DNA from 2 places in the Klebsiella sp. PK18 genome. Region 2 is predicted to be linked to the other one. Evidence: predicted binding sites of a transcription regulator. Region 2 holds the regulator's gene; the other holds the start of a gene.
What was found. Region 2 encodes PurR, which represses purine synthesis genes. Its sites were predicted from a motif close to CANGCAAACGTTTGCNTG; they were not measured.
Positions count from the first base shown of each region.

Region 1: a site for PurR is predicted at 5,156-5,173, ahead of cvpA (colicin V production protein). Genes of this name have one in related genera too.

Region 1 is NZ_CM173493.1:1,459,859-1,470,613, forward strand. It holds gene AC3EMD_RS07200 (aspartate-semialdehyde dehydrogenase) at 1-377, shown strand, start outside; gene truA (tRNA pseudouridine(38-40) synthase TruA) at 377-1,189, shown strand; gene AC3EMD_RS07210 (DedA family protein) at 1,216-1,875, shown strand; gene accD (acetyl-CoA carboxylase, carboxyltransferase subunit beta) at 2,062-2,982, shown strand; gene folC (bifunctional tetrahydrofolate synthase/dihydrofolate synthase) at 3,058-4,326, shown strand; gene dedD (cell division protein DedD) at 4,316-5,011, shown strand; gene cvpA (colicin V production protein) at 5,228-5,716, shown strand; gene purF (amidophosphoribosyltransferase) at 5,750-7,267, shown strand; gene AC3EMD_RS07240 (UbiX family flavin prenyltransferase) at 7,402-7,986, shown strand; gene AC3EMD_RS07245 (hypothetical protein) at 8,052-8,213, opposite strand; gene argT (lysine/arginine/ornithine ABC transporter substrate-binding protein ArgT) at 8,254-9,036, shown strand; gene hisJ (histidine ABC transporter substrate-binding protein HisJ) at 9,304-10,086, shown strand; gene AC3EMD_RS07260 (histidine ABC transporter permease HisQ) at 10,151-10,755, shown strand, end outside.
Region 2 is NZ_CM173493.1:2,349,099-2,359,853, reverse strand. It holds gene AC3EMD_RS11485 (TetR/AcrR family transcriptional regulator) at 1-426, shown strand, start outside; gene nemA (alkene reductase) at 480-1,577, shown strand; gene gloA (lactoylglutathione lyase) at 1,656-2,063, shown strand; gene rnt (ribonuclease T) at 2,201-2,848, shown strand; gene AC3EMD_RS11465 (Grx4 family monothiol glutaredoxin) at 2,896-3,243, opposite strand; gene AC3EMD_RS11460 (C40 family peptidase) at 3,584-4,456, shown strand; gene AC3EMD_RS11455 (helix-turn-helix domain-containing protein) at 4,411-4,896, opposite strand; gene sodB (superoxide dismutase [Fe]) at 5,380-5,961, shown strand; gene AC3EMD_RS11445 (MFS transporter) at 6,024-7,190, opposite strand; gene cydH (cytochrome bd-I oxidase subunit CydH) at 7,358-7,450, opposite strand; gene purR (HTH-type transcriptional repressor PurR) at 7,743-8,768, shown strand; gene punR (DNA-binding transcriptional activator PunR) at 8,787-9,698, opposite strand; gene punC (purine nucleoside transporter PunC) at 9,811-10,755, shown strand, end outside.

The sequences.
Region 1 (10,755 bases), 890 kb from region 2:
AGCGCCGTATCGTCGATGAAGCGCGCAAAATTCTTCAGGATGATGGGCTGATGATCTCCGCCAACGTGGTCCAGTCGCCGGTCTTCTACGGCCATGCGCAGATGGTGAACTTTGAAGCGATGCGTCCGCTGGCGGCGGAAGAGGCGCGTGACGCCTTTACCCGCGGTGAGGATATCGAACTTTCTGAAGAGGGAGAATTCCCGACCCAGGTTGGCGATGCCTCCGGCAACGCTCGTCTCTCCATCGGCTGCGTGCATAACGATTACGGCATGCCGGAGCAGATTCAGTTCTGGTCCGTCGCGGATAACGTGCGCTTCGGCGGGGCGCTGATGGCGGTGAAAATCGCCGAGAAGCTGATTGAGGAGTACCTGTACTGATGTCTGAGATGGAGCAACAGCCGATCTTTAAAATCGCGCTGGGCATCGAGTACGACGGTAGCAAATATTACGGCTGGCAGCGGCAAAACGAAGTGCGCAGTGTGCAGGAGAAGCTGGAAAAGGCGCTCTCGCAGGTGGCGAACGAACCGATTACCGTCTTTTGCGCTGGCCGCACCGACGCCGGTGTCCATGGCACCGGCCAGGTGGTGCATTTCGAAACCCGGGCGCAGCGTAAAGATGCCGCCTGGACGCTGGGGGTAAATGCGAATTTACCTGGTGACATCGCGGTGCGTTGGGTTAAACATGTGCCGGCGGATTTTCACGCCCGGTTCAGCGCCACGGCGCGCCGTTATCGCTACGTCATCTATAATCATCGCCTGCGCCCGGCGGTGCTAAGTCATGGCGTGACGCATTTTCACCAGCCGCTCGACGCCGAGCGCATGCAGCGCGCTGCGCAGTGTCTGCTGGGCGAGAATGACTTTACCTCGTTTCGCGCGGTACAGTGCCAGTCGCGTACCCCGTGGCGGAATGTGATGCATATTAACGTTACCCGCTACGGCGCGTATGTGGTGGTGGATATCAAAGCGAATGCCTTTGTACATCATATGGTCAGGAATATTGTGGGCAGCCTGATGGAAGTCGGGGCCGGAAACCAGCCAGAGAGCTGGATGGCAGAACTGCTGGCAGCAAAAGACAGGACGCTCGCTGCGGCAACGGCAAAAGCGGAAGGGTTGTATCTGGTGTCGGTGGATTACCCGGCCCACTATGATTTACCGGTGCTGCCAATGGGCCCGCTGTTTCTGGCGGACTAATAGAGTCATTAAGGGTAAAGACAAACATGGACTTGATTCACTTTTTAATTGATTTCATCCTGCATATTGATGTGCACCTTGCCGAACTGGTTGCCCAGTACGGCGTCTGGGTTTATGCCATTCTGTTTTTGATTCTGTTCTGCGAAACCGGGCTGGTGGTGACGCCATTCCTGCCGGGCGATTCCTTGCTGTTCGTCGCGGGCGCGCTCTCGGCGCTGCCGACGAACGATCTCAATGTTCACCTGATGGTACTGCTGATGGTCATCGCGGCCATCGTCGGCGATGCGGTCAACTACACCATTGGCCGACTGTTCGGCGAGAAGCTGTTTAGTAATCCGAACTCGAAGATTTTCCGTCGTAGCTATCTGGATAAAACCCATAGCTTCTATGAACGTCACGGCGGAAAAACCATTATCCTGGCGCGCTTTGTGCCGATAGTCCGAACCTTCGCGCCGTTTGTGGCGGGAATGGGGCATATGTCCTATCGTCATTTTGCAGCCTATAACGTGGTCGGGGCGCTGCTGTGGGTGCTGCTGTTCACCTACGCCGGCTATCTGTTTGGCGATCTGCCGGTGGTGCAGGAGAACCTGAAGCTGCTGATCGTGGCGATCATTGTCCTCTCCGTCCTGCCGGGTGTGATTGAGATCATCCGCCATAAGCGGGCGGCGTCAAAGCAGGCGAAGTAGTTCGCCCTGCGCTGCGCGTGACCGAACATGATCGTCGCGCGCAGCGGTTTGACCACTTTTTTATCCCATGTTCCGGGATGATATGATTTAATGTGCAACATTCATGGTCTGTAAGAGGCAAAAATGGCATTATGCGCCCCTTACGACAAAACTGGCATCGACCAGGTTCAGGCAGAAAGGTTATCAATGAGCTGGATTGAACGAATTAAAAGCAACATCACTCCCACCCGCAAGGCGAGCATTCCTGAGGGTGTATGGACCAAGTGCGATAGCTGCGGTCAGGTACTCTACCGCGCCGAGCTGGAGCGCAACCTGGAGGTTTGTCCTAAGTGCGATCACCATATGCGCATGTCGGCGCGTAATCGCCTGCATAGCCTGTTGGATGAAGGTTCTCTGGTAGAACTGGGTAGCGAACTTGAGCCAAAAGATGTGCTGAAGTTCCGCGATTCAAAAAAATACAAAGACCGCCTGGCGTCCGCTCAGAAAGAGACGGGCGAGAAAGACGCGCTGGTGGTAATGAAAGGTACGCTCTACGCGATGCCGGTGGTTGCCGCCGCCTTTGAGTTCTCCTTTATGGGGGGCTCAATGGGTTCCGTCGTCGGCGCACGCTTTGTGCGCGCCGTGGAGCAGGCGCTGGAAGACAACTGCCCGCTGATCTGCTTCTCCGCCTCCGGCGGCGCCCGTATGCAGGAAGCGCTGATGTCGCTGATGCAGATGGCGAAAACCTCCGCCGCACTGGCGAAAATGCAGGAGCGCGGGCTGCCGTACATCTCCGTGCTGACCGACCCGACCATGGGCGGCGTATCGGCGAGCTTTGCGATGCTGGGCGATCTGAACATTGCCGAGCCAAAAGCGCTGATCGGCTTTGCCGGTCCTCGCGTAATTGAGCAGACCGTACGCGAGAAGCTGCCGCCGGGATTCCAGCGCAGCGAGTTTCTGATTGAAAAAGGGGCGATCGATATGATCGTTCGCCGCCCGGAAATGCGTCTCAAGCTGGCCAGCATTCTGGCGAAGCTGATGAACCTGCCGGCGCCGGTTGCCGTTTCGGAAGCGCCTCATGAAGGCGTGGTGGTGCCGCCGGCACCGGATCAGGAACCTGAGGCCTGATAAAGCAGAGGGCAGGGCCTGGCGGCGCTGCCCTTTTTTATTCATACGCGTTAACCGTCAATTCTTACGGGCATCATGGAAAAAGATCCTATTCCTCAGGCCACGTCGCCCCTGGCTACGTGGCTTTCTTATCTGGAACATCTGCACAGTAAAACCATCGACCTGGGGCTGGCGCGCGTCAGCGAGGTCGCCGGGCAGATGGATATCGTTAAACCGGCGCCATTTGTTTTTACCGTCGCGGGCACCAATGGCAAAGGCACCACCTGCCGCACGCTGGAAACCGTCCTGATGGCGGCCGGCTATAAAGTGGGGGTCTACAGCTCCCCGCATCTGGTGCGCTACACCGAACGCGTGCGCATTCAGGGAGCGGAACTGCCGGAGGCCGCGCATACGGCCTCGTTTGCTGAAATCGAAGCCGCGCGCGGTGACATCTCGTTGACCTATTTTGAGTACGGCACGCTCTCGGCGCTATGGCTGTTTAAGCAGGCGCAGCTGGATGTGGTGATCCTTGAGGTCGGGCTGGGTGGCCGTCTCGACGCCACCAATATCGTAGATGCCGACGTCGCGGTGGTCACCAGCATCGCCCTCGATCATACCGACTGGCTGGGGCCGGATCGCGAAAGTATCGGCCGGGAAAAAGCGGGTATCTTTCGCGCCGGTAAACCGGCGGTGGTGGGTGAGCCGGATATGCCGCACACCATTGCCGACGTGGCCAGCGAGAAGGGCGCGCTGCTCCAGCGCCGCGGCGTCGACTGGTGCTATGAGGTGGAGGACGAGACTTGGTCCTTCCGCGACGCGGCCGGGGCGTTAAGCCGCCTGCCGTTGCCTCAGGTGCCGTTGCCGAATGCGGCGACGGCCGTGGCGGCGCTGCGCGCCAGCGGGCTTGCCGTGGATGACGCCATCCTCCGCGATGGGATCCGCGACGCGATGCTGCCGGGCCGTTTTCAGATAATCAGCGATGCCCCGCGGGTGATCCTCGATGTAGCGCATAACCCGCACGCGGCGGCCTATCTCGCCGGGCGTCTCAAAACGTTAGCGAAAACGGGACGCGTGCTGGCGGTTATTGGTATGCTGCATGATAAGGACATTGCCGGTACGCTGGCCAATCTGGCCCCGGAAGTCGACGCCTGGTACTGCGCGCCGCTGGAAGGCCCGCGCGGCGCGACGGCGGAGCAGCTGTTGGAACATTTGCGTGGCGGCACAGTCTATACCAGCGTGGCGCAGGCGTGGCATGCGGCCATGGCTGACGCTAAAGTGGAAGATACCGTGCTGGTGTGTGGTTCGTTTCACACCGTAGCGCAGGTTATGGAAGAGATAGACGCGGGGAGAATCGGTGGCGAGTAAGTTTCAGAACCGTTTAGTCGGGACAATCGTGCTGGTGGCGCTGGGGGTGATTATCCTGCCAGGGCTGCTGGACGGGCAGAAAAAGCATTACCAGGATGAGTTTGCCGCGATCCCGCTGGTGCCGAAACCTGGCGATCGCGATGAACCGGATATGTTGCCAGCGGCGACCCAGGCGTTGCCTTCGCAACCGCCGGAAGGGGCGGCGGAAGAGGTGCGGGCGGGCGATGCCGCCGCGCCATCGTTAGATCCATCGCGTATTCCGGTGAACAGCAACAGCTTCGATGACGTTCAGGAGCCGGTGGTGGCCGCGAAACCGCAGCCCAAGCCGCAGCCGAAACCACAGCCGCAGCCGCAACAGCAGGCCGCGACGCCAACGCCGCCGCCGGCTAAGCCACAGCAGCAACAGCCACCGCAGCAGCAGGCGGCCCTGCCGGCGCCGACCGGGAAAGCCTATGTGGTTCAACTGGGCGCGTTGAAGAACGCCGATAAGGTGAATGAGATTGTGGGTAAACTGCGGGCCTCGGGTTTCAAAGTCTATACGTCGCCTTCGACGCCGGTACAGGGTAAAATTACCCGCATCCTCGTCGGCCCGGATGCGTCAAAAGACAAGCTGAAAGGCCAGCTGGGCGATCTACAGCAGATCTCCGGGCTTAGCGGGGTCGTGATGGGCTTCACCCCAAACTGATTGTTTTTTCCACCATGCGGAGAGAACGTGGCGGGGAGAAACGCCCCGCAAACCCTGTCTCAGCCGCCCTCAAGAGGCGAAAGGCAGTCTGGCGTTGAATGTTTTTTCAGCGCCATTTTTATTTCTGTAGGGCATGGAAATCCCTACGCAAACGTTTTCTTTTTCTGTTAGAATGCGCCCCGAACTGGACGACAGGGCGTAAATCGTGGGACGTATATGGTCTGGATTGATTACGCCATTATGGCGGTGCTGGGTCTTTCTTGCCTGGTCAGCCTGATCCGCGGCTTTGTTCGCGAAGCTTTATCGTTAGTGACGTGGGGTTGCGCGTTTTATGTCGCCAGCCATTACTACGCTGACCTGTCTGTCTGGTTTACGGGCTTTGAGGATGAACGGGTTCGAAATGGGATTGCTATTGCGGCGCTGTTTATCGTGACGCTCATCGTTGGCGCTATCGTGAACTATGTGATAGGCCAGCTGGTGGAGAAGACCGGTTTGTCAGGAACCGACAGGGTATTGGGGATCTGCTTCGGCGCGCTACGTGGGGTGCTGATCATCGCCGCTATCTTGTTCTTCCTGGACACCTTTACCGGAGTGGCGAAGAGCGATGACTGGCATCAGTCGCAGTTTATTCCCTATTTTACCCCCGTCATCAGATGGTTTTTTGAATACCTGCAAAGCTCGTCAAGTTTCTTGCCTAAAGTATAGACTTTGGGTCGTTGCTGAACGAGGAAAAGACGTATGTGCGGTATTGTCGGTATCGCCGGTGTTATGCCGGTTAACCAGTCGATTTATGATGCGCTAACGGTGCTCCAGCACCGTGGACAGGATGCCGCTGGCATCATCACCATTGATGCCAACAACTGCTTCCGGTTGCGTAAGGCTAACGGGCTGGTAAGCGACGTATTCGAAGCCCGCCACATGCAGCGTATGCAGGGCAATATGGGTATTGGCCACGTGCGTTATCCTACGGCGGGCAGCTCCAGCGCCTCCGAGGCGCAGCCGTTTTACGTTAACTCGCCGTATGGCATCACATTGGCGCATAACGGCAACCTGACCAATGCGCACGAGCTGCGTAAAAAGCTGTTTGAAGAAAAACGCCGCCATATCAATACCACCTCTGATTCCGAAATCCTCCTCAATATTTTCGCCAGTGAGCTGGATAACTTCCGTCACTACCCGCTGGAAGCGGACAACATCTTCGCTGCGATTGCGGCGACCAACCGTCTGATCCGCGGCGCGTACGCGTGCGTCGCGATGATCATCGGTCATGGCATGGTGGCCTTCCGCGACCCTAACGGCATTCGTCCGCTGGTGCTGGGTAAACGTGACGTTGGCGACGGCCGCACCGAGTATATGGTGGCCTCGGAAAGCGTGGCGCTTGATACGCTTGGTTTTGAATTCCTGCGCGATGTCGCGCCGGGCGAAGCGGTCTATATTACTGAGAAAGGCCAGCTGTATACCCGTCAGTGTGCCGATAATCCGGTCAGCAACCCATGCTTGTTCGAGTACGTCTATTTTGCCCGTCCGGACTCGTTTATTGACAAAATTTCCGTCTACAGCGCCCGCGTCAACATGGGGACTAAGCTGGGCGAAAAGATTGCCCGCGAGTGGGAAGATCTGGATATTGACGTCGTTATCCCGATCCCGGAGACCTCCTGCGACATCGCGCTGGAAATCGCCCGCATTCTCGACAAACCTTATCGTCAGGGCTTTGTGAAGAACCGCTACGTCGGCCGGACGTTTATCATGCCCGGTCAGCAGCTGCGTCGTAAATCTGTTCGCCGTAAGCTCAACGCCAACCGTGCGGAATTCCGCGATAAGAACGTGCTGCTGGTCGATGATTCCATTGTACGCGGCACCACCTCGGAGCAGATCATTGAGATGGCGCGCGAAGCGGGGGCGAAAAAAGTGTATCTGGCCTCCGCTGCGCCGGAAATTCGTTTCCCGAACGTGTATGGTATCGATATGCCGACCGCCAACGAACTGATCGCCCATGGCCGCGAAGTGGATGAGATCCGCCAGATCATCGGTGCCGATGGCCTGATTTTCCAGGATCTCAACGATCTGATCGACGCAGTGCGCGCGGAGAACCCGGATATTCAACAGTTTGAATGTTCTGTCTTCAACGGCGTATATGTGACCCGGGATGTCGACCAGCAGTACCTCGACTATCTTGACTCCCTGCGTAACGATGATGCCAAAGCGGTCCAGCTGCAGAACGAAGTCGAAAACCTCGAGATGCACAACGAGGGTTAACCCGTTCGCGCGTCGCGGCCCGCCGCTCCTGAGGGACGGCGGGCTTTTTTTCGCCCATCAACTGCGCGTCAATAGTTGCGCCACAGGCTATAATCCGGCAAAGTCTGCGGCACACGCGCAAGGGGTAACAGAACGTGAAACGACTGATTATTGGCATTTCTGGCGCCAGCGGCGCTATCTATGGCGTGCGGATGCTGCAGGTGCTGCGGGATGTGCCGGAGATTGAGACCCATCTGATCCTCAGCCAGGCGGCGCGGCAAACGCTGGCCCTCGAGACCGACTTCAGCGTGCGCGACGTGCAGGCGCTGGCCGATGTGGTACATGACGCTCGCGATATCGCCGCCAGTATCTCGTCCGGCTCGTTTAAAACCGCCGGGATGGTGATTTTACCCTGCTCAATGAAAACACTCTCGGGTATTGTCCATAGCTATACGGATGGCCTGCTGACGCGGGCGGCCGATGTTGTGCTGAAGGAGCGTCGTCCGCTGGTGCTCTGCGTGCGGGAAACGCCGTTCCATCTCGGCCATCTGCGACTGCTGGTTCAGGCCGCGGAGCTCGGGGCGGTCATTATGCCGCCGGTGCCGGCTTTTTATCACCGGCCGCAAAGCCTGGATGATGTCATCAACCAGACCGTCAACCGGGTGCTCGATCAGTTCGATATTAGCCTGTCTCAAGACCTGTTTACCCGCTGGCAGGGGACACAGGATTGCACTAAATAAGTGCAATCAATGTACGCTTGCGCCGCAGTGGTGCAAATTTGTCGTCCCGATCAAATCCTCGACATTTATTTCGTCTTTTTGCGCTGAGGCACTGCGGTTTCGCCAGTAATGCTGGTATCTTCCCTTCCAAGACAATCCTGCAACTTTATTTTAACAAATTTAACCCTGTTCCCGGCACGCACCGGGAAGATGGCACAAAAACTGCAGGATTGATCGGCAATCACCATAACAAGCAACGCACCACATCACGACACTTAAGGGTACTGTATGAAGAAGACGATTCTGGCTCTCTCTTTACTCGTGGGAATGAGCAGCACGGCGAGCGTGTTTGCTGCTCTGCCGCAGAGCATTCGCATTGGCACTGACGCGACCTATGCGCCATTTTCGTCGAAAGACGCAAAAGGGGACTTTGTTGGTTTTGATATCGATTTAGGCAATGAGCTGTGCTCCCGAATTAAGGTGAAATGTACCTGGGTCGGCAGTGATTTTGACTCCCTGATCCCCTCCCTCAAGGCGAAGAAAATTGACGCCATCATCTCTTCGCTCTCCATTACCGAGAAGCGTCAGCAAGAGATCGCTTTCTCTGACAAGCTTTATGCCGCTGACTCGCGTCTGATCGCCGCCAAAGGGTCGCCGATCCAGCCGACGCTGGAGGCGCTGAAAGGTAAGCACGTCGGGGTGCTGCAAGGTTCGACTCAGGAAGCCTATGCCAATGACCGCTGGCGCAGCCAGGGCGTTGACGTGGTGGCCTACCAGAACCAGGATCTGATTTATTCAGACCTCGCTGCTGGCCGTCTGGATGCGGCGCTGCAGGATGAAGTCGCCGCCAGCGAAGGCTTCCTGAAACAGCCTGCCGGGAAAGATTTCGCCTTCGCCGGCCCGTCGGTGAAAGATAAAAAGTACTTTGGCGATGGTACCGGTATCGGTCTGCGTAAGGACGACGTCGAACTGAAAGCCGCGTTTGATAAAGCGCTGGGCGAGATACGTAAAGACGGCACCTACGACAAAATGGCGAAGAAATACTTCGATTTTAACGTTTACGGCGACTAAGACTGCTGCAGGCCCGCACGATAGTGTGGGCCTGACGCCATACTCGTGATCCTGCCCCAGAACGGTGCAACAAAAAACGCTGTGGATCATTTCAGTGCAAAAGCAGCCAGTTTTTTGGCTAAAAAATGCATAGTTAAGCGTTTCTGATGCAAAAAATCGGCCTTTCTGGTGCATAAATCTTTGCCCTCAAGGGGCGAATAATGGCACGATAACTGGCGTAAATAGTTCTAATAAACCCGTTAGAATGACAGTCTGTCGAGGATAGTTATGAAAAAACTGGCGTTGTCTCTCTCTTTAGCGCTGGCCCTTTCCAGCGTTTCCACAGTCTTTGCCGCCATTCCGCAAAAAATTCGTATTGGCACCGATCCGACTTATGCCCCCTTCGAATCGAAGAATGCGCAGGGGGAATTGGTGGGTTTTGATATCGATCTGGCAAAAGAGCTGTGTAAGCGTATTAATACCCAATGTACCTTTGTTGAAAACCCGCTGGATGCACTGATCCCCTCCTTAAAAGCCAAGAAAATCGACGCGATTATGTCTTCGCTGTCGATTACCGAAAAGCGCCAGCAGGAAATTGCCTTCACTGACAAGCTGTACGCGGCAGATTCGCGTCTGGTGGTGAAAAAAGGCAGCCCGGTAACGCCGGATCTCGCCACCCTGAAGGGTAAGCGCGTGGGTGTGCTGCAGGGGACGACTCAGGAAACCTATGGCAATGAGCACTGGGCGCCGAAAGGTATCGAAATTGTCTCCTATCAGGGGCAGGACAATATCTATTCCGACCTGACCGCCGGCCGTATCGACGCCGCGTTCCAGGATGAGGTCGCGGCCAGTGAAGGGTTCCTGAAACAGCCTATCGGTAAAGATTACCAGTTTGGCGGACCATCGATTAAAGACGAGAAGCTGTTCGGCGTCGGTACCGGTATGGGGCTGCGTAAGGAAGACAACGAACTGCGTGAAGCGCTGAATAAGGCGTTTGCAGAGATGCGTAAGGACGGCACCTACGACAAACTGGCGAAAAAATACTTCGATTTTAACGTATACGGCGAATAATTCTCACGCCTCGCCATTGCGTGCGTTTCGCGCGCAATGGTGAATGACAGACAGGGTAGGCAGCATGCTGTATGGGTTTTCACAGGTTATTTTGCAGGGTGCGCTCGTCACCCTGGAGCTTGCGCTCAGCTCGGTCGTTCTCGCCGTCCTGATAGGGCTGGCGGGCGCTGGCGCAAAGTTATCGAGCAACCGTCCTCTGGCGCTGGTATTTGAAGGCTATACCACACTGATTCGCGGCGTGCCCGATCTGGTGCTGATGCTGCTGATTTTCTATGGCCTGCAGATTGCGCTGAACAGCGTCACCGATGCGCTGGGCATGGCGCAGTTTGATATCGATCCGATGATCGCCGGGATTATTACCCTCGGCTTTATCTATGGCGCCTATTTTACGGAAACTTTCCGCGGCGCCTACCTTGCGGTGCCGAAGGGGCATATCGAAGCGGCTACCGCCTTTGGCTTTAGCGGCGGGCAGACGTTCCGGCGTATTCTGTTCCCGGCGATGATGCGCTACGCGCTGCCGGGGATCGGCAACAACTGGCAGGTTATTCTCAAGGCAACGGCGCTGGTCTCGCTGCTGGGGCTGGAGGATGTGGTCAAAGCCACGCAGCTGGCCGGGAAAAGCACCTGGCAGCCGTTCTATTTCGCCATCGTCTGCGGCCTGATTTATCT
Region 2 (10,755 bases):
CTGCTCGAACATCACTACACCGGATATCTGCAGCGCCTGGTCGACCACTTCGATCATGGCGACGGCAACTATCGTGACCGCCTGCTGGCTTATTATCAGCACACGCTGAATCAGTTCTGCCAGCAGGGGATTATTAGCGGCTGTCTTACCGTCAAGTTGTCGGCAGAGGTTTGCGACCTGTCGGAAGATATGCGTACCGCCATGGACCATGGTGCCAGTCAGATTATCGCCCTGCTGGGCGACGCGCTGGAGAAAGGACGTCAGGAAGGCAGTCTGGCGTTTGACGGCGAGGCCATGACCCTGTCGCAGGTGCTGTATTCCCTGTGGCTCGGGGCCAACCTGCAGGCCAAAATTACGCGTAGCGCAAGGCCGCTGGAAAGCGCCCTTGCCCACGCCAAACAGATTATTGCGGCGCCTGCGGTATAACAGGCGTTTTTATTTCATCAGTTACTAGACGACCGGTCTACTCAGGAGTCACTATGTCGGAAGCAAAATTATTCAGCCCGTTGAAAGTCGGTGCGGTCACCGTCCCTAATCGCGTATTTATGGCGCCGTTGACGCGTCTGCGTAGCATCGAGCCGGGCGATATCCCTACCCCGCTGATGGGCGAATACTACCGCCAGCGCGCCAGCTCCGGCCTGATCATCACCGAAGCGACGCAGATTTCTGCCCAGGCCAAAGGCTATGCCGGCGCGCCGGGCCTGCACAGCCCGGAGCAGATTGCCGCCTGGCAGAAAATCACCGCCGGTGTTCATACGGAAAATGGCCGTATCGCCGTCCAGCTGTGGCACACCGGGCGTATTTCCCATAGCAGCCTGCAACCTGGCGGCGGCGCGCCGGTAGCGCCTTCCGCGCTGAGCGCCGGTACTCGCACCTCCCTGCGCGATGAAAACGGCCATGCTATTCGCGCCGACACCTCGATGCCGCGTGCCCTGGAAACCGAAGAGATCCCGGGGATCGTCGACGATTTCCGTCAGGCGGTCGGCAATGCCCGTGACGCTGGCTTCGATCTGGTTGAGTTGCACTCGGCCCACGGCTATCTGCTGCACCAGTTCCTCTCGCCGTCGGCGAACCAGCGTACCGATCAGTACGGCGGCAGCGTGGAGAACCGTGCCCGTCTGGTACTGGAAGTGGTCGACGCCGTGAGCAAAGAGTGGAGCGCTGACCGGATCGGCATCCGCGTGTCGCCGATTGGCAGCTTCCAGAATGTGGATAATGGCCCGAACGAAGAAGAAGACGCGCTGTATCTGATTAGCGAACTGGCGAAACGCGGTATCGCCTATCTGCACATGTCCGAGCCGGACTGGGCGGGCGGCAAGCCGTACAGCGAAGCCTTCCGTCAGAAAGTTCGCGACCGCTTCCCGGGCGTGATCATTGGCGCTGGCGCCTACACGGTAGAAAAAGCTAACGATCTTATCAATAAAGGGCTCATTGATGCTGTGGCCTTTGGCCGCGATTACATCGCCAACCCGGATCTGGTGGCCCGTCTGCAGAAAAAAGCGGCGCTCAACCCCCAGCGCCCGGAAACTTTCTATGGCGGCGGCGCGGAAGGCTACACCGACTACCCTACGCTGTAATCCCTCCATTGATAGCGGCGACGTATCGCCGCTATACTCAAGGTTCTGATCTATCAAATAAACTGCATAGGGGACATTATGCGCTTACTCCACACCATGCTGCGCGTTGGCGACCTGCAACGTTCTATCGACTTCTATACCAACGTGTTGGGCATGAAGCTGCTGCGCACCAGCGAAAACCCGGAGTACAAGTACTCCCTCGCCTTTGTCGGCTACGGCGAAGAGAGCGAAACCGCGGTGATCGAACTGACCTACAACTGGGGCGTGGACAGCTATGAGCTGGGCACCGCCTACGGCCATATCGCGCTGAGCGTCGACAACGCCGCCGAAGCCTGCGAACGGATCCGCCAGAACGGGGGCAACGTCACCCGTGAAGCCGGCCCGGTAAAAGGCGGCACCACCGTCATCGCCTTCGTGGAAGATCCGGACGGTTACAAAATCGAGCTCATTGAAGAGAAAGATGCCGGCAAAGGTCTGGGCAACTAACGCTTCCCGAGCCAGGCCTCTTTAATGCCGTGGCTCGCCCGGGCGCTGCGGCGCCCGTTGTTTTCACCCCTGCCTGCTGCAAGCCGCGGCAAAATTTGCCATAATGCGCGCTACTTTTTTCCAGCTAAGAGAATCTGATGTCCGAGAATGCTCAACTGAATGGTCTGTGCGACCGTTTCCGCGGTTTTTATCCGGTGGTGATTGATGTTGAAACCGCAGGATTTAATGCCAAAACCGACGCTCTGCTGGAGATCGCCGCCATTACGTTGAAGATGGATGAGCAAGGCTGGCTGATGCCCGATGAAACGCTGCATTTTCATGTTGAACCTTTCGAGGGCGCCAATCTGCAGCCCGAAGCGCTGGCCTTTAACGGAATTAACCCGCACGACCCGGAGCGCGGCGCCGTCAGCGAATACGATGCCCTGCATGCCATCTTCAAAATGGTACGCAAAGGGATGAAAGAGAGCGACTGCAGCCGGGCGATCATGGTGGCGCACAATGCGACCTTTGACCACAGCTTCACCATGACCGCCGCCGAACGCGCGGGGCTTAAACGCAATCCGTTCCATCCGTTTGTTACCTTCGACACCGCCGCGCTGAGCGGGCTGGCGCTGGGCCAGACGGTGCTGTCGAAAGCCTGTATCGCCGCGGGTATGGCCTTCGATGGCGCGCAGGCCCACTCCGCCCTGTACGATACCGAGCAGACGGCGCAGCTGTTTTGTGAGATTGTGAACCGCTGGAAGCGTCTGGGCGGCTGGCCGCTGCCCGTGGCCACCCCGGAGTAATAAAAAAAGCGACTTCCAGGAAGTCGCTTTTTTACGGATGGCGGGAATTACTCCGCTTTCGGCTCGTCGGTGTGGTACTTCGCCGCCGTCTCTTTGATCAGCTGCTGCAGTTCACCGCGCTGGTACATTTCGATGACGATATCGCAGCCGCCCACCAGTTCACCGTCTACCCACAGCTGCGGGAAAGTCGGCCAGTTGGCGTATTTAGGCAGCTCGGCGCGGATATCCGGGTTCTGCAGGATATCAACGTAAGCAAAACGTTCGCCACAGGCGGACAGCGCCTGAACGGCCTGGGCAGAGAAACCGCAGCTTGGCAGCTTCGGCGACCCTTTCATGTACAACAGGATCGGGTTTTCAGCGATTTGGCGTTGGATCTTTTCTAAAGTCGAGCTCATTGTCGTGCTTCCTTAAACTTCTTTCTACGGCAGTAACTTGTCATTGTAGCGTCCTGTAGGCAGGACGGATAATAACATTTTTTTCACTATTCATATTTTATCTTCTGTTGCGCGAAGTTGCCTTAAAAATATCATTTTGCCGTCGCAGGCGGGCGCTCATTGCGCATTTTCTGTGCGAGACGGTCAATGTCTGACGCGTTTTCTTGCAATCGTTAACCAATCGACATTTTTGATACAAAAGAATATTAACTTTCCGGGTTTTTATGCTTTAGAATCATTCCGGTTTGTCATTCATCGTCAGGCATTTGTACATGTCTGTAATTAATCAGGGGATTGCTCAGTGGCGCGGCTAAACAAAATCGCGATATCGCTCTGTGCATTACTGTTCACATCTATCTCATTCACGCCACTGGCTCAGGCGTCAGGGCATACGCACGCCTCCGCTTCGCCAAAGGCGTTGCCCGCGAAAAGTGGCTCAGAGCGCAAGAAAAAAGCTACCAGTCAAAAAAGTAAAACCACCGCTAAAACCACCAGTAAAAAGTCCTCGAGCACCCGGCTCCCTTCCCGCACTACCGCAGCAAGCCAAACCGCACTTCATCGTCAGGCCGCCGGCGCGACGAAAAAATGCGTGCTGCGTAAAGGTTATAAAAAGCAGTGCGCGAAAACGGTCGCCGCCAGCGCCGAGCCGACCCTGGCGCTGAACAGCGTCAAAAGCAAATGCGTGGTGCGTAAGGGCTATAAAAAACGCTGTAAACCTGAGGCCAGCGATGCGAATTTAACGATCGCCGACGCCCATAAAGTCCGGGTGCAGAAAGCGCAAAGTACCGCCATGAACAAATTGATGGGCCAGTTGGGTAAACCCTATCGCTGGGGCGGCACCTCGCCACGTACCGGCTTTGACTGCAGCGGACTGGTTTATTACGCCTATAAGGACCTGGTCAAAATTCACATCCCGCGTACGGCTAATGAAATGTACCACCTGCGCGATGCGCGTCCGGTGGATCGTGATGAACTGCAGAGCGGCGATTTGGTCTTCTTCCGCACCCGCGGACGCGGTACTGCCGATCACGTTGGCGTCTACGTCGGCAACGGGAAATTTATTCAGTCACCACGCACAGGTCGTGATATACAAATCACCTCCCTGAGCGAGGATTACTGGGTTCGCCATTATGTTGGCGCTCGTCGCGTCATGACGCCGAAAACCATTCGCTGATCCTGGTCTGCCGCTACGGCGGCAGACCGCCTCACCTGCGCGTCTTTCCCTTCTACCGTCAAAGGATACTGCATATTCATCTCCTTGCCCGGCGCTTCCCGACGATAGCGGGTGGGCGACATACCAAAGTGACGGTGAAAGGTCCGGCAGAAAGCGGCCTGTCCGTCGTATCCCAGGCACTGAGAAATACTCTGTATCGACGCTTGCGTCTGCGTTAAATAGATTGTCGCAATGGTCATTTTTCGCCGACTGACGTAGTTCGCCAGCGTGCAGCCGGTCACCATGGCGAACTGCCGCTGGAAATACCAGTGCGAATAACCGGACTTTTTCGCAATCGTGCTGACCGGCAGGGTGTCTAAAATATGGGCTTCGATCCAGTCAACGATCCCCTGTACAACCGGGATCATCTTCGGGCTCACCACCTCACCTGTTTTTGCCATCGTAGCCATCCTGTGGGAAATTCATGTCGGTGGTCATATTTGTCATACAAATAGCAAAATAGACAATGAATTATTGGCATAGCGGCGATTGCCTGGGCGCATATTTTTATTAACAATCTGATTTTAAATGAATATTTATCCTCAACGAGGATGCATGGCTGCGATCGTCAGAGAAAAAGCAGAAGACGTTAAACCTTCCCTGCGAGAGTCGGAAAAGCGCAGACGGCGTCTCCGTAAACATTTTTGCAACATCTGCGAGCGGTTTGACGCCTCGTCCCGTAGAAAACGGTTAAGCCTTCATCAGTTGCGCCTGCGGCAATAGCCTTTATCGTTGTAAGGCTTTTCACTGCTTGCGGCAAATGTTAACATTCTCAATACAATAACAGCCCGTGACGCGACAGCGCCGGGTGGCCAGAACACGATTCTGATGAAAACCTCATCTTGTCAATGTGAGAAAAACAAAAAGTTATAAGGAGAGTAGCAATGTCGTTTGAATTACCTGCATTACCATATGCAAAAGACGCCCTGGCGCCGCACATTTCCGCAGAAACCCTGGAATATCACTACGGTAAACACCACCAGGCGTATGTCACTAACCTCAACAACCTGATCAAAGGCACTGCGTTCGAAGGCAAATCTCTCGAAGAGATCGTCCGCACTTCTGAAGGCGGCGTATTCAACAACGCAGCCCAGGTCTGGAACCACACCTTCTACTGGAACTGCCTGGCGCCGAACGCCGGCGGCGAACCGGAAGGCGAGTTAGCGGCCGCGATTGCCAAATCCTTCGGCAGCTTTGCGGATTTTAAAGCCAAATTTACCGATGCCGCAGCGAAAAACTTCGGCGCGGGCTGGACCTGGCTGGTCAAAAATGCCGACGGCAGCCTGGCTATCGTCTCCACCAGCAACGCCGGTACCCCGCTGACCACCGACGCGAAGCCGCTGCTGACCGTTGACGTCTGGGAACACGCCTACTACATCGACTACCGCAATGCCCGTCCAAGCTACCTGGACCATTTCTGGGCGCTGGTTAACTGGAAGTTTGTTGCGGCCAACCTGGCGGCATAAACGACAAACCGCAGCAGGGTCTCCCCGGCTGCGGTTTTTTTTAGCCCTTCCCTACACTCGCGTTACTGGCTGGCAAAGGCCTCTTCCGGCTGCGCTCGTCCGCTGAACCAGACCAGCAGCAGCGCCAGACCGGCGATAATCGCCCCCATCACCGGCACAAACGCATAGCCCAGTCCGCCAGAGATCACCGCCCCACCGGCGGCGGCGCCCAGCGCGTTGCCGAGGTTGAACGCGCCGATATTCACCGAAGAAGAGAGCCCCGGCGCTTCATGCGCCACGCGCATGACCCGCATCTGCAGCGGCGGAACCACCGCAAAGGTGGCTGCGCCCCAGACAATCATGCTGATGGCCGCTCCGGCCTGGGATTGCGCCAGCAGCGGGATCGCCAACATGATCGCCATCAGCAGCAGCAGAAAGCCTTTCAGCGTGCCAGAGACCGACCGGTCGGCGAATTTGCCGCCCAGATAGTTGCCCAGCGAAAAACCAACGCCAATCAGCACCAGCATCGCGGTAATAAACAGCGATGAAGCGTGGGTCAGCGTATTGAGCACTGGCGAGATATAGGTATACAGCGTAAACATTGCCCCGGCACCGAGCACGGTAGTCAGCAAGGCGGAGAGTACCTGCGGGCGTAGCAGGACTGAAAGCTCTTTTTTGACATCCGGGCGCTCACCGGCGCTGCCCTTCGGCAGAGAGAACCACAGACTGACCATCGCCAGCAGGCCTAACCCTGCGGTGGCCAGGAAGGACATCCGCCAGCCGATGGTTTCGCCAAGCCAGGTCGCCGCCGGCACACCGCCGATGTTGGCGATGGTGAGCCCCATAAACATCGTGGCTACCGCGCTGGCCTGCTTATGCTTTGGCACGACGCTGGCTGCGACCACTGATCCCAGGCCAAAGAAAGCACCGTGGTTAAGGCTGGTAATAATGCGCGACAGCAGCAAGGTGGTGTAATCCGGCGCAATGGATGACAACAGGTTGCCGACGGTGAAGATCCCCATCAGAAAAATCAGCGCATTGCGCCGCGCGCGATGTGACAACAGCAGGGTCATCAACGGCGCGCCGACCATGACGCCGATGGCATACGCACTGATCAGCATTCCCGCTACCGGTATCGAGACGTCCACACCTTTCGCAATCACCGGCAGCAATCCCATTGGGGAGAACTCGGTGGTACCGATGCCAAAGGCGCCGATCGCCAGCGCAAGTAAAGGAAAGTTGATTTTCATTCAATGACTCCATCAGACCGTCAGAGAGGACGGCGTAACATCAGAAGCCAAAAGCATGACATCAATCACAAAAAAACAAAAGTGAACGAAATGACAAAAGATTTTTGCAGAATTGATAATAATGGCGGGATACGGGGAGGAGGCCGCGCTCCTCCCTCACTGGAACATTAGTGCAGTATGGCGGTCAGGCTGAAAGCAACGATCACGCCGAGGGCAATAACCGTGGTGATCAGCGAAAACTTTAAATTGGTATCCATCATTTTTCCCTCTTGTTATCCCCACACCAAAAGTGAGCTTGCTCATTTTTGCACAAAAAATCGCAAAAATCTTCCGGGATTTAGGGCGATGCACATTTTTGCTCTTCCACTTTGCCCCAAGATCGGACAAAATCCCACGCTAATTTAAAAGCGTATCGGCCATTGACCCCTTCCTGTCGTTCTGTGTCGTTTTCCCGACGTGATGCAATGTTGAAAATTGTATTCAGGGTGTGTGTAGGCAAACGTTTACGTATCGATGATCAGGCGATCAGGTCAAGGCATGGAGTGAGATGTAATGGCAACTATTAAAGATGTAGCGAAGCGCGCAAACGTTTCCACTACAACTGTATCACATGTAATTAACAAAACCCGTTTCGTTGCCGAAGAGACGCGCAATGCGGTGTGGGCGGCGATCAAAGAGCTGCACTACTCGCCGAGCGCCGTGGCCCGCAGCCTGAAAGTCAATCATACAAAATCGATTGGTCTGCTGGCGACCAGTAGCGAAGCCGCCTATTTTGCTGAAATTATTGAGTCTGTTGAAAAGAGCTGCTTCCAGAAGGGCTACACCCTGATCCTCGGCAACGCATGGAACGATCCGGAAAAACAGCGCGCCTATTTGTCGATGATGGCGCAGAAGCGTGTCGACGGTCTGCTGGTGATGTGTTCCGAATATCCGGATTCGGTATTGAGCATGCTGGAAGAGTATCGCCATATCCCGATGGTGGTGATGGACTGGGGCGAAGCAAAAGCCGACTTCACCGATGCGGTGATCGATAACGCCTTCCAGGGCGGCTATATCGCCGGACGCTACCTGATTGAACGTGGCCATCGTGAAATCGGCGTGATCCCGGGTCCGCTGGAGCGCAACACCGGCGCAGGCCGCCTGGCCGGCTTTATGCAGGCGATGAAAGAGGCGCATATCAGCGTGCCGGAAAACTGGATTGTGCAGGGCGACTTCGAGCCGGAGTCCGGCTACCGCGCTATGCAGCAGATCTTAAGCCAGCAGCACCGTCCGACGGCGGTGTTCTGCGGCGGCGATATCATGGCGATGGGCGCTATCTGCGCGGCGGATGAAATGGGGCTGCGGGTGCCGCAGGACATTTCGCTGATCGGTTATGATAATGTGCGTAACGCCCGCTATTTCAGCCCGGCGTTAACCACCATTCATCAGCCGAAAGATTCCCTGGGCGAAGCCGCATTTAACATGCTGTTGGATCGTATCGTTAATAAGCGCGAAGAGTCACAGTCTATCGAAGTGCATCCTCGTCTGGTCGAACGCCGCTCCGTGGCGGATGGCCCGTTTGTCGATTATCGCCGCTAAGACGTTTGCGGGCGCATATTATTCCGGCGCCCGCAGCCATTCCCGATTCAGCGTGTCGCTGTCCCCCAGATAGTCGAGCATCCAGTTCAGCGCCGGTGAGGCATCACTCTGCTGCCAGGTCAGACAGCAGGCGGCATCCGGGAACGGATTCTCCAGCGCCAGCGCGGTCCACACGCCGCGATCTACCCATGGTCGGGCGAAATGGCTCGGCACCATGCCGACGCAGAGGCCCGCCGACAGACAGGTGGCCGACGATTCCCAGTCGGGGACCACCACCCTCTTCTGGTTATCCAGCAGCCAGGTTGTTCGTTTGGGCAGTGAACGTGACGTATCCTCCCGCACCAGCGACGGCCAGTTACGCAGGACATCATCGCTCAGGGGTCCCTCCATCTTCGCCAGCGGGTGATCGCTCGCCACCACGCAGTCCCAGCTCAGCATCCCCATATCGCGAAACGCATAGCGGCCCCCGACCGGAATAGATCGCGTTGCGCCAATCGCCAGTTCTACACGGCCGTCGGCCAGCGCATCCCATACGCCGTTGAACACTTCCTGGAAAACGATGAGCTCGACGTCGGGAAAATGGCGATAGAAATCGACGATCATCTGGCGCATCCGCGCCGGTTTCACAATATCATCCACCGCGATCGACAGCTGCCCGCGCCAGCCGTTGGCGATTTGCTGGCACTGCTGGCGGGTGATCTGCATTTTTTTGATAACAGAGCGCCCTTCCTGTAAGAACCAGACCCCTGCGGGCGTCAGCTCCACATCACGATGGCGGCGCTCAAACAAGGGAACGGCCAGCCACTCTTCAAGCTGACGCACGGTATAGCTGATGGCGGAGGGCACCCGGTGCAGCTCCTGCGCGGCCGCGCTGAAGCTGCCGTTGCGGGCTACGGCATCAACCACTTCCAGAGAGTATTCAGACCACATTTTCTGCCTGCAAAATTTTTGAATGCATGTGACAAATATTAGCGTTTCACAAGCCACAATGCACTCCCTACACTCTGCGGCATCGTACCTGTACTCCAAAAATGAGAACGTTATGTCACAACCTGGGAAAGGATTTTTAGTCTGGCTGGCCGGCCTGAGCGTGCTGGGCTTTCTGGCCACCGATATGTACCTGCCGGCGTTTGCCGCCATGCAGCAGGATCTCAATACCTCCGCTGCCTCCATCAGCGCCAGCCTGAGCCTGTTCCTCGCCGGCTTCGCGCTGGGGCAGCTGTTCTGGGGGCCGCTGTCGGACCGCTATGGGCGCAAACCGGTGCTGTTGAGCGGCCTGGCAATTTTCGCGGCCGGCTGTCTGGGGATGCTGTGGGTGCACAACGCTACCCTGATGCTGGCGCTGCGCTTTTTGCAGGCGATTGGCGTCTGTGCCGCGGCCGTTACCTGGCAGGCGATGGTCACCGATTACTATCCTGCCCAGCGCACGAACCGCATCTTCGCCACCATTATGCCGCTGGTAGGACTGTCGCCAGCGCTGGCCCCGCTGCTGGGTAGCTGGCTACTGGTGCACTTCGAGTGGCAAGCCATCTTCGCCACCCTGTTTGCCATTACTCTGCTGCTGATGCTGCCTGCCCTGCGCCTGAAGGCAGCCGCAAAGTCGGTAGCAGTGACACAGCAGAAGATCACCTTTCTCGCGCTGCTGCGCTCCCGGGAATACAGCGGCAACGTCCTGATCTACGCCGCCTGCTCCGCCAGCTTCTTCGCCTGGCTTACCGGTTCACCTTTTATCCTGCACGAAATGGGCTATGGCCCAACCGCTATCGGCCTGAGCTATATCCCACAGACCATCGCCTTTCTGGTGGGCGGCTATGGTTGTCGCGCACTGCTACAAAAATGGTCAGGACAACAGATGCTGCCGTGGCTGCTGGTGGTCTTCGCCGTCAGCGTTGCCGCCACCTGGCTGGTCGGCCTGCAAACGCATGCCTCGCTGGTGGCGTTAATGATCCCGTTCTGCATGATGGCGGTGGTCAACGGCGGGATCTAT